Regions from separate parts of the Aeromicrobium sp. UBA7512 genome, predicted to be linked through region 1. Evidence: riboswitches for the same ligand, from Rfam matches in the RefSeq annotation. Region 1 holds a riboswitch; the other holds the start of a gene.
The links. A riboswitch is a leader RNA that binds a small molecule or an ion and turns the genes downstream of it on or off. The one in region 1 is predicted to bind thiamine pyrophosphate.

Region 1 (3,880 bases):
GCATGCCGCAGGACTTCACCATTGCGGCGACGATCCACACCACGAGCACCACGCTGCCGGCGGCACTGACCTGCGCGGGTCCGTCCGCGCTGGATCTCGGCAGCATCCCGGTCTCGGGCGACCCCGTCACCAACCCGACGACCGAGCCGACCTCGGAGCCGACGACCGAGCCGACTTCGGAGCCGACGACCGAGCCGACTTCGGAGCCGACCTCGGAGCCGACGGCCGAACCGACCGCGGAGCCGACGACCGAGCCCACGACCGACCCGGGCGAGGAGCCCGCCGACGATGAGGTCGAGCTGCTCAGCTCCGACGTGCTGTCGCCCGGCGACACGATCACCTTCGCGTTCGGGCCGGACTGGATCGGCAAGGAGCTGGCCTTCGAGCTGCACTCCGACCCGATCGCGATGGGCACGCGAGTGGTGAGCACCTCGGGCGAGGCCTCGGTGCGCATCCCGACCAACGCGCCGCTGGGCTCCCACACGGTGAAGGTGCTCAGCCGGGGCGTCGTCATCGCCGAGGTCCCGGTGGAGATCGTCGCCGCCGACGCCGGCGGCGACGCGTCGGACGACGACTGGGCCAGCGACGACTACCTGGCCGCCGCCGGTGGCCCAGGGCTCGGTGTCGCAGTCCTCGGCGGTGCCCTGGTCGTGGCTGGTGCAGCCGTGATGCTGCAACGTCGCCGCACGCGTCGCGACTGAGTGCCGCCGGGGGAGCGGGGGCGGGTCTCTGCGGACCCGCCCCCGCCCTTGGCGTGCCCGGGGGTTGAGAGGATTCTCCGGTGCCCACCGTCGAGATCCCCATGCTCCCCGTGCTGATCCCGGCGACGATCGCCGCGATCGCCGCGTCGCTCGGGTGCCTGCACCGTCGCGGGCGCCTCACTCCGCTGCGCGCCGCGGTCGGCGTGGTCGCGTGCGTCTACGGCGCCGCCGCCTTGGCGCACGTGCTCCTGCCGTTCCCCGTCGCCACGGACGACCCGCGGCCGTGGCGCGTCCTGGTCCACCTCACGCCGTTCATCGACGTCCTGGACGACCCTGCCGGGATGCTCCTGAACATCCTGCTCTTCGTGCCCCTCGGAATGCTCCTGCCGCTCGTCACCCGAGTCCGGACGGTGCGCCGGGCGGCGGCCGTGGGTTTGCTGGTCAGCGTGGCCATCGAGGCGGTGCAGCTCGCCGGAGTGCTCGTCGTGGGAACCGGCCGGATCGCCGATGTCGACGACCTCGTCGGCAACGCCCTGGGCACCGCGATCGGCTGGACCGCCTGCCTGGTGCTGATGCAGCTCCCACCGCTGGGCCGGCTCGCGGCTCGGGCCTCCTGGGCAGAGGACGGAATCGCCTCGGGGGCCGCCCCCGGTGCCGCGCCCGCCACGGGAGGCTAGGCTGGCTGCACACGACAGGGGAGCGCCATGCAGAGGGCGCTGAGAGTGCGGAACAGCCGCAGACCCTTGAACCTGCTCCGGTTAGCACCGGCGAAGGGAGTCACGATGACATCTGCTGTCCGTTCCACCACGAGGTATCGCACGCTCGACCTGGTGACCATCACGATGCTCGGCGTCGCGTTCGGCGTCGTCTTCTGGGGCTGGGGGAAGCTCTACGCCCTCGTCGACATCGGTGCGGCCGTGGGATTCAAGCCGGCTGCGGCCCTCCTCGCCGGGATGTGGCTCATCGCCGGCGTCGTCGGCGGCCTGATCGTCCGCCGCCCAGGTGCGGCGCTCGCCACCGAGCTCGTCGCCGCGCTCGTGTCCACGATCGTCCTCGGCGGCACCGAGTGGGGCAGCGCGGTGCTGATCTCGGGCCTCGTCCAAGGGCTCGGGGCCGAGCTCGCGTTCGCGATCTTCCTGTACCGGAGGTTCGACCTGCCGACTGCCGTCCTCGCGGGCGCGTTGTCGGCGGTCTTCGCAGCCTTCTACGAATGGAACTACTACTACGCGGACTGGGACCTGACGTGGCGGCTGTTCCACCTGGGCTTCTTCGTCACGTCCGGCATCATCATCGCCGGGTTGGGTGGCTGGCTCCTGGTGCGTGCGCTCGCACAGGCAGGTGCGCTCGACTCGTTCGCTGCCGGCCGGCAGTGACGGTCGCGTTCCACGACTACTCCTGGACGCCGCTGCACGCCCGCCGCCCGGCGCTCGACCGGCTTGACCTGCGCATCGACCCCGGTGAGCGCGTCCTGCTGGTCGGGCCCAGCGGCAGTGGCAAGTCGACCGCCCTGCATGCGATCGCCGGCGCACTCGGCACGACGCTGGTCGGCGAGGCCAGCGGATCGGTCGAGGTGCACGGGCGCATCGGGATGGTCACCCAGAACCCGTCCTCGTCGATCGTCGCGGACCGGATCGGGCGCGACGTGGCGTTCGGCCCGGAGAACCTGGGTCTGCCGCGCGAGGAGATCTGGCGACGGGTCGACGCCGCGCTCGAGGCGGTGGGCCTGGATCAGGGGCGTGAGCGCTTCACCAGTGCACTGTCGGGCGGAGAGCGGCACCGTCTCGCGCTCGCGGGCGCCCTGGCGACGGAGCCGGACCTGCTCCTGCTGGACGAGCCGACGTCCATGCTGGACGCCGAGCTGGCGGCGGAGGTCCGCGACGCCGTCCTGCGCGTCGTCGGTGACCGCTCGCTCCTCGTGGTCGAGCACCGCTTCGAGCTCTGGCTCGACCATGTCGACCGGGTCGTCGTGCTCGAGGAGGGGCGACCGGTCTTCGACGGGTCCGTGCCGTCGTTCCGTGGCGCTGCCGTGCCGGAGGCGCTATGGATGCCGGGGCGCCCGGCGCCCGAGCCGGCCTGGATCCCTGAGGAACTGGTGCACCCGTTCGCCCCGGCCGGCGTCACCGCGCGTGCGCTGGTGATCGACCGGGTCACGCGCACGCTGCGGGGCACCGAGCGCACGCGGGCGGTCGACGGGCTGACGCTCGAGCTGGCACCCGGCACCCTGACAGCGCTCGTGGGCCGCAGCGGAGCGGGCAAGTCCACGGCGCTGCTGGCGCTGGGCGGACTCCTGGAGCCCGTCTCGGGGGAAGTCGACGCACCGGCCGAGCTCGGCTGGTGCCCCCAGGACCCCGAGCTCGGCTTCGTCGCGCGGACGGTGCGCGAGGAGCTGGAGGCCAGCCCTGCGGCGTTCGGGCGCACCGTCGACGTCGACGCGGTGCTCGAGGTCATCGGCCTGGTCGGCCGTGGTGACGATCACCCCTACCGGCTGTCGGGCGGAGAGCAGCGCCGGCTGGCGCTCGCGGCCAGCTGCGCGCACCGGCCGGGGCTGGTCCTCGCGGACGAGCCCACCGTCGGACAGGACCGAGGCACGTGGGCGACCGTCGCCGGCTGGCTGGGGGCGTCGGCGCAGGCAGGTGCCACGGTGGCCGTCTCCACGCACGATCCGGACCTGCCGCGCGACCGCGACGTGGTCCTGCATGAGGGAGTCGTCGTGCGATGACTGGCCTGATCACGCGACTCAACCCGCTCGTCCTGCTGGCGATCGGCGTCGCCGCGGCCCTCGGCTCACCGGCGATCCGCACGATGCCGATCGCCGTGACGTGCGCCGCCGTCTACGTCGTGGCGGTCGTGGCGGTGGTGCCCTCGTGGCGGTATCCGGTGGTGTGCCTGGCCTTCGTGGCGCTCCCGGTCGCCACGATCGTGTGGAGCACGTGGCTGTTCGGCGGTCGCGACCTCGAGGTCGCGGCGGTCGCGGGAGTGCGGACCTTCGTCATGGCGTGGCCGGGCGCCGTGGCCGCCGGCTACATCGACGTCGCGCGCCTCGGCGACTACCTGGCCCAGACGCTGCACGTTCCCAGTCGGTTCGCCGCTGCGCTGTCCGCCGCGCTGCAACGGGTCGGCGGGGCGTGGCAGGCCTGGCACGACCTCGACCGGGCCCGCAGGGCGCGCGGGCTGCGGCG
Region 2 (3,880 bases), on a different contig from region 1:
CGACTCGTGGACCTGCGAGACGGCGTCGCGCATCTCGGTCCGGGCGCGTCGGAGCTCGGAGTGCTCGCGGTGCCACTGGTCGAGGGTCGGCAGATCGTGCTCGACCATGAGGTCGGCGATCTCGCGCAGCTGCTCCGCGAGCACCTCGCGCGTGCGGCCGACCGCCGCCCGTGCGGGTGCGAGCGGCAGCGGTGGCGCGACCATGTTGACGACGATCCCCACGAGCGCGCCGAACAGGGTGAGGCCCCCGTACGCGCCGATGAACTGCGCCTCGCCGTGGCCGATGATCAGCGTGAAGACCGCGGCCGTCGGGGCCCAGCCGCCCATGGCGCCCAGCACACGCCACCCGGCCACGCTGACCGACAGTGCGACGACGATCGCCAGCGTGAACGCCGCGACGTTGTCGCCCGTCGCGGTGTCGACCAGCCAGGCGATGACGCCGCCGACGACGATCGCGCCGACCGCCTGCAGCGACTCGCGCACCGAGCCGGCCAGGGTCGACGTCGTCGCGATGATCGCGCCGAACGGCGCGTAGTACGGGTAGTCCTGCGAGCCGGGGACGAAACGGACGAGGATCCAGGCGATCGCGGCGGCGACGGCCGCGCGCAGCGCGAGGGCGATCCGGGGGTGATTCACCCACCGGTCGAGGAGCCACGCGCGCGCTGTTTCCATCCCTTCACCGTGGCACGCCGCGGCAAGACGGGCACGTCGGAATGCCGGCCGCCCCGCTGGATCAGCGCGGCACCACCAGCACGACCTTGCCCACCGCGGTGCGCGTCTCGAGGGCCCGATGGGCCTCGGCCGCCTCGGCGAGGGGCAGCACCGTCCCGACGTGCGGCACGCGGGTCCCGTCCGCCGCGGCGGCCAGCGCCGCCCGCTCGAACTCCTCGATCCGGTCGAGGATCGGCGGGCCCAGCACGTCGATCACCCGTCGCTGCGGGTCGGCGTAGTCGTTCTGCTCACCCGACGACCAGCCGAAGCGCACGAGACGACCTCCCGGCGCGAGGCCGCGGTACAGCGCGCGCCCGATGGGTCCCGCGACGCCGTCGAGGACGACGGTGGGGATGCCGGCGTCGCGAAGATGGAGCTGCCAGTCGGGGGAGCGGTGGTCGAGGGCGAGAGTGGCGCCGAACCGCGTGGCGAGCGCGGCCTTGTCCGGACCGCCGGCCAGCCCCACGGTCCGTGCGCCGACGTTCGCCGCGCCCTGGAGGAGCAGCGGGCCGAGTCCGCCGGCCGCCGAGGTCACCACGACGACGTCCTCGGGCACCAGCTCGGCGAGCTCCAGGATCGCGGTGGCGGTGCGACCCGTCCCGATCGCGGCCACGGCGGTGGCGGCGTCCATCCCGTCGGGGATCGGGTGGGCGCGCCCGGCGTCGACGACCGCCTGCTCCGCGTAGCCACCGCCACCGAAGCCGAGATGTGCCACGACGCGGCGTCCGAGCCACTCCGCGTCGACGTCCGGGCCGATCCGGTCGACCACGCCTGCCACCTCGCGGCCGGGGACGAGCGGCAGCTCGGGCGCCGGTCCGGCTCCGAACGCCTCCCCGGCACGGATGGAGGTGTCGAGCAGGTGCACGCCGGCTGCCTCGACGGCGATACGGAGCTGGCCTGGTGCCGGTTCCGGATCGGGGAGGGTCTCCAGGCGCAGGACGTCGGCGGGGCCGAACTCGTGGTGTCGTATCGCGTGCATGAGCCCATGAGACAACCTCAACCGGAGTTGAGGTCAAGGGTGCTCGTCGCGCGTGCCGAAGGCGTCCTCCGTGCGTAGGGTCGTGGGCATGACGCCGATCCTGCTGACGTCCGACGATCCCCGCGGCATCCTGCTGTTCGCCCCTGGTGCGGGCGGCGACCCGTCCCGCTACGAGCGGCTGCTCCGCGCCGCCGCCGACGCGGGCTTCATCGTGGCCGCGCCGGCCCATCACCTGACCGAGATCTTCACCGACGACGTGGTGCGTGAGCGCGTGTCCGCTCTCCGCGTGCCACTGACGGAGATCGGGCGGGATGACCTCCCTGTCGTGGCGGCCGGGCACTCGCTGGGCGGGTGCGCGGCCCTGTGCCTCGCGGGGGCCCAACCGCGGAACCGTCAGGGCGAGGCGTTCGAGGTCCCCTCGGAGCCGCGGGTCACCCGAGTCATCGTGCTCGCGCCGGCGGCCGGCTGGTTCGCCGGGCCCGACGCCCTCGACGAGGTCACGGTGCCGATCACCGCGTTCGTCGGGTCGGAGGACGACGTGACGCCCCCGGAGTCGGCCGAGGTGCTGCGCCCGGCTCCCGCCGGAGTCGACCTGCGTCGCCACGAGGGTGTCGGCCACTTCGACTTCATGTCGCCGCTGCCGTCGAACAAGGTGCCCACGCCGGGCCTGGACCACGACGCCTTCCAGGACCGCTTCGTCGCGGAGTTCGTCGCAGCGCTGGGCTAGGCGTCGGCACGACGAAGGCATGGCGCTAGCCTGTGAGCGCCAAGACACGGGGTGCCCCGCCGGGGCTGAGATCACACCCGTCGAACCTGATCTAGTTCGCACTAGCGAAGGGATGTCGCGATGTCGCGCACGCCTGAAGACCTGCTCACCTCCACCACTGAAGCCCTGGCCCGGGTGCGCGCGGACGCGCCCCTCGTGCAGTGCCTCACCAACAGCGTCGTGGTGAACTTCACCGCCAACGCCCTGCTGTCCGTGGGCGCCGCCCCCGCGATGGTCGACGTACCCGAGGAGGCCGGACCGTTCGCAACCGTCGCCGGCGGGGTGCTGATCAACCTCGGCACCCCGGCCGGGGAGCAGCGTGAGGCCATGCTCGAGGCGGCCTCGGCCGCTGCGGGGGCCGGCACGCCGTGGGTGCTCGACCCCGTGGCGGTCGGATCCCTCCCGGTCCGCACCCCGTTCGCCCACCGGCTGCGCGACCTGCGGCCGACGGTGATCCGGGGCAACGCCTCGGAGATCATCGCGGTGGCGGGCGCGGGTGCCGGAGGCCGCGGCGTCGACTCCACCGACGACGTCGACGGCGCGCTGGACGTGGCCCGGAAGCTCGCCTCCACCACCGGGGGCGTCGTCGCCGTTTCCGGGCCGGTCGACGCCGTGACCGACGGCGAGCGCGTCGTGCGGATCGCCAACGGTCACGAGCTCCTGACGAGGGTCACGGGCGGTGGCTGTGCGCTCGGAGCTGTCATGGCCGCGTTCGCCGCGGTCACCGAGGACGCGTTCACGGCCACGGTCGCGGCCGTCACGGTCTACACGGTGGCAGCGGAGCTGGCGGCCGAGCGCAGTGCAGGGCCCGGCAGCTTCGCGGCCTCGTTCATCGACGCTCTGGACTCGGTCGACGCGGCCGACCTCGCGGCGCGGGCGCGGCTGTCATGACCGACCTGTCGGTGTACCTGGTGACCGACAGCGCCCTGGCCGCCTCGCGCGGACGCGACGTCGCCGAGACGGTGGCCGAGGCGGTGGCCGGGGGAGTGACGACCGTGCAGGTGCGCGAGAAGGACCTCCCGGCCGCGCGGTTCCTCGAGACCGTGCTGGCCGTCTCGCGTGCGCTGCCCGACGACGTCGCCCTGATCGTCAACGACCGGGTCGACGTGTTCCTGGCCGCGCGTGCCGCGGGCGCCCGGGTGACGGGTGTGCACGTCGGGCAGTCCGACCTGCCGCCCTCCCTCGTGCGTCGGCTGGTGGGGGAGGGCGCGGTGATCGGCGTGAGCGCGGCGACTCCCGCCGAGCTCGCAGCGGCCGCCGCCGACCCCGGTCGCGTCGACTACGTCGGGTTGGGGGTGGTCCGGCAGACCGCCACCAAGACCGACGCGCCACCGCCCCTGGGGGTGGCGGGCTTCGCCGATCTCGCGCGGTCGACGCAGCTGCCGACCGTCGCGATCGGCGGGATCAGGCTCGCCGACGTGGCT

Region 2: another riboswitch for thiamine pyrophosphate. It lies ahead of thiM (hydroxyethylthiazole kinase); the one in region 1 lies ahead of B2363_RS11820 (ECF transporter S component).

Annotation. Positions count from the first base shown of each region.
Region 1 covers NZ_DLNK01000007.1:179,914-183,793, reverse strand. Annotated here, with positions in the region: gene B2363_RS11830 (DUF6801 domain-containing protein) at 1-701, shown strand, start outside; gene B2363_RS11825 (VanZ family protein) at 782-1,378, shown strand; TPP riboswitch at 1,385-1,494, shown strand; gene B2363_RS11820 (ECF transporter S component) at 1,484-2,074, shown strand; gene B2363_RS11815 (ABC transporter ATP-binding protein) at 2,071-3,420, shown strand; gene B2363_RS11810 (hypothetical protein) at 3,417-3,880, shown strand, end outside.
Region 2 covers NZ_DLNK01000003.1:25,064-28,943, forward strand. Annotated here, with positions in the region: gene B2363_RS01950 (FUSC family protein) at 1-672, opposite strand, end outside; gene B2363_RS01955 (alcohol dehydrogenase catalytic domain-containing protein) at 734-1,690, opposite strand; gene B2363_RS01960 (alpha/beta hydrolase family protein) at 1,779-2,417, shown strand; TPP riboswitch at 2,455-2,547, shown strand; gene thiM (hydroxyethylthiazole kinase) at 2,538-3,347, shown strand; gene thiE (thiamine phosphate synthase) at 3,344-3,880, shown strand, end outside.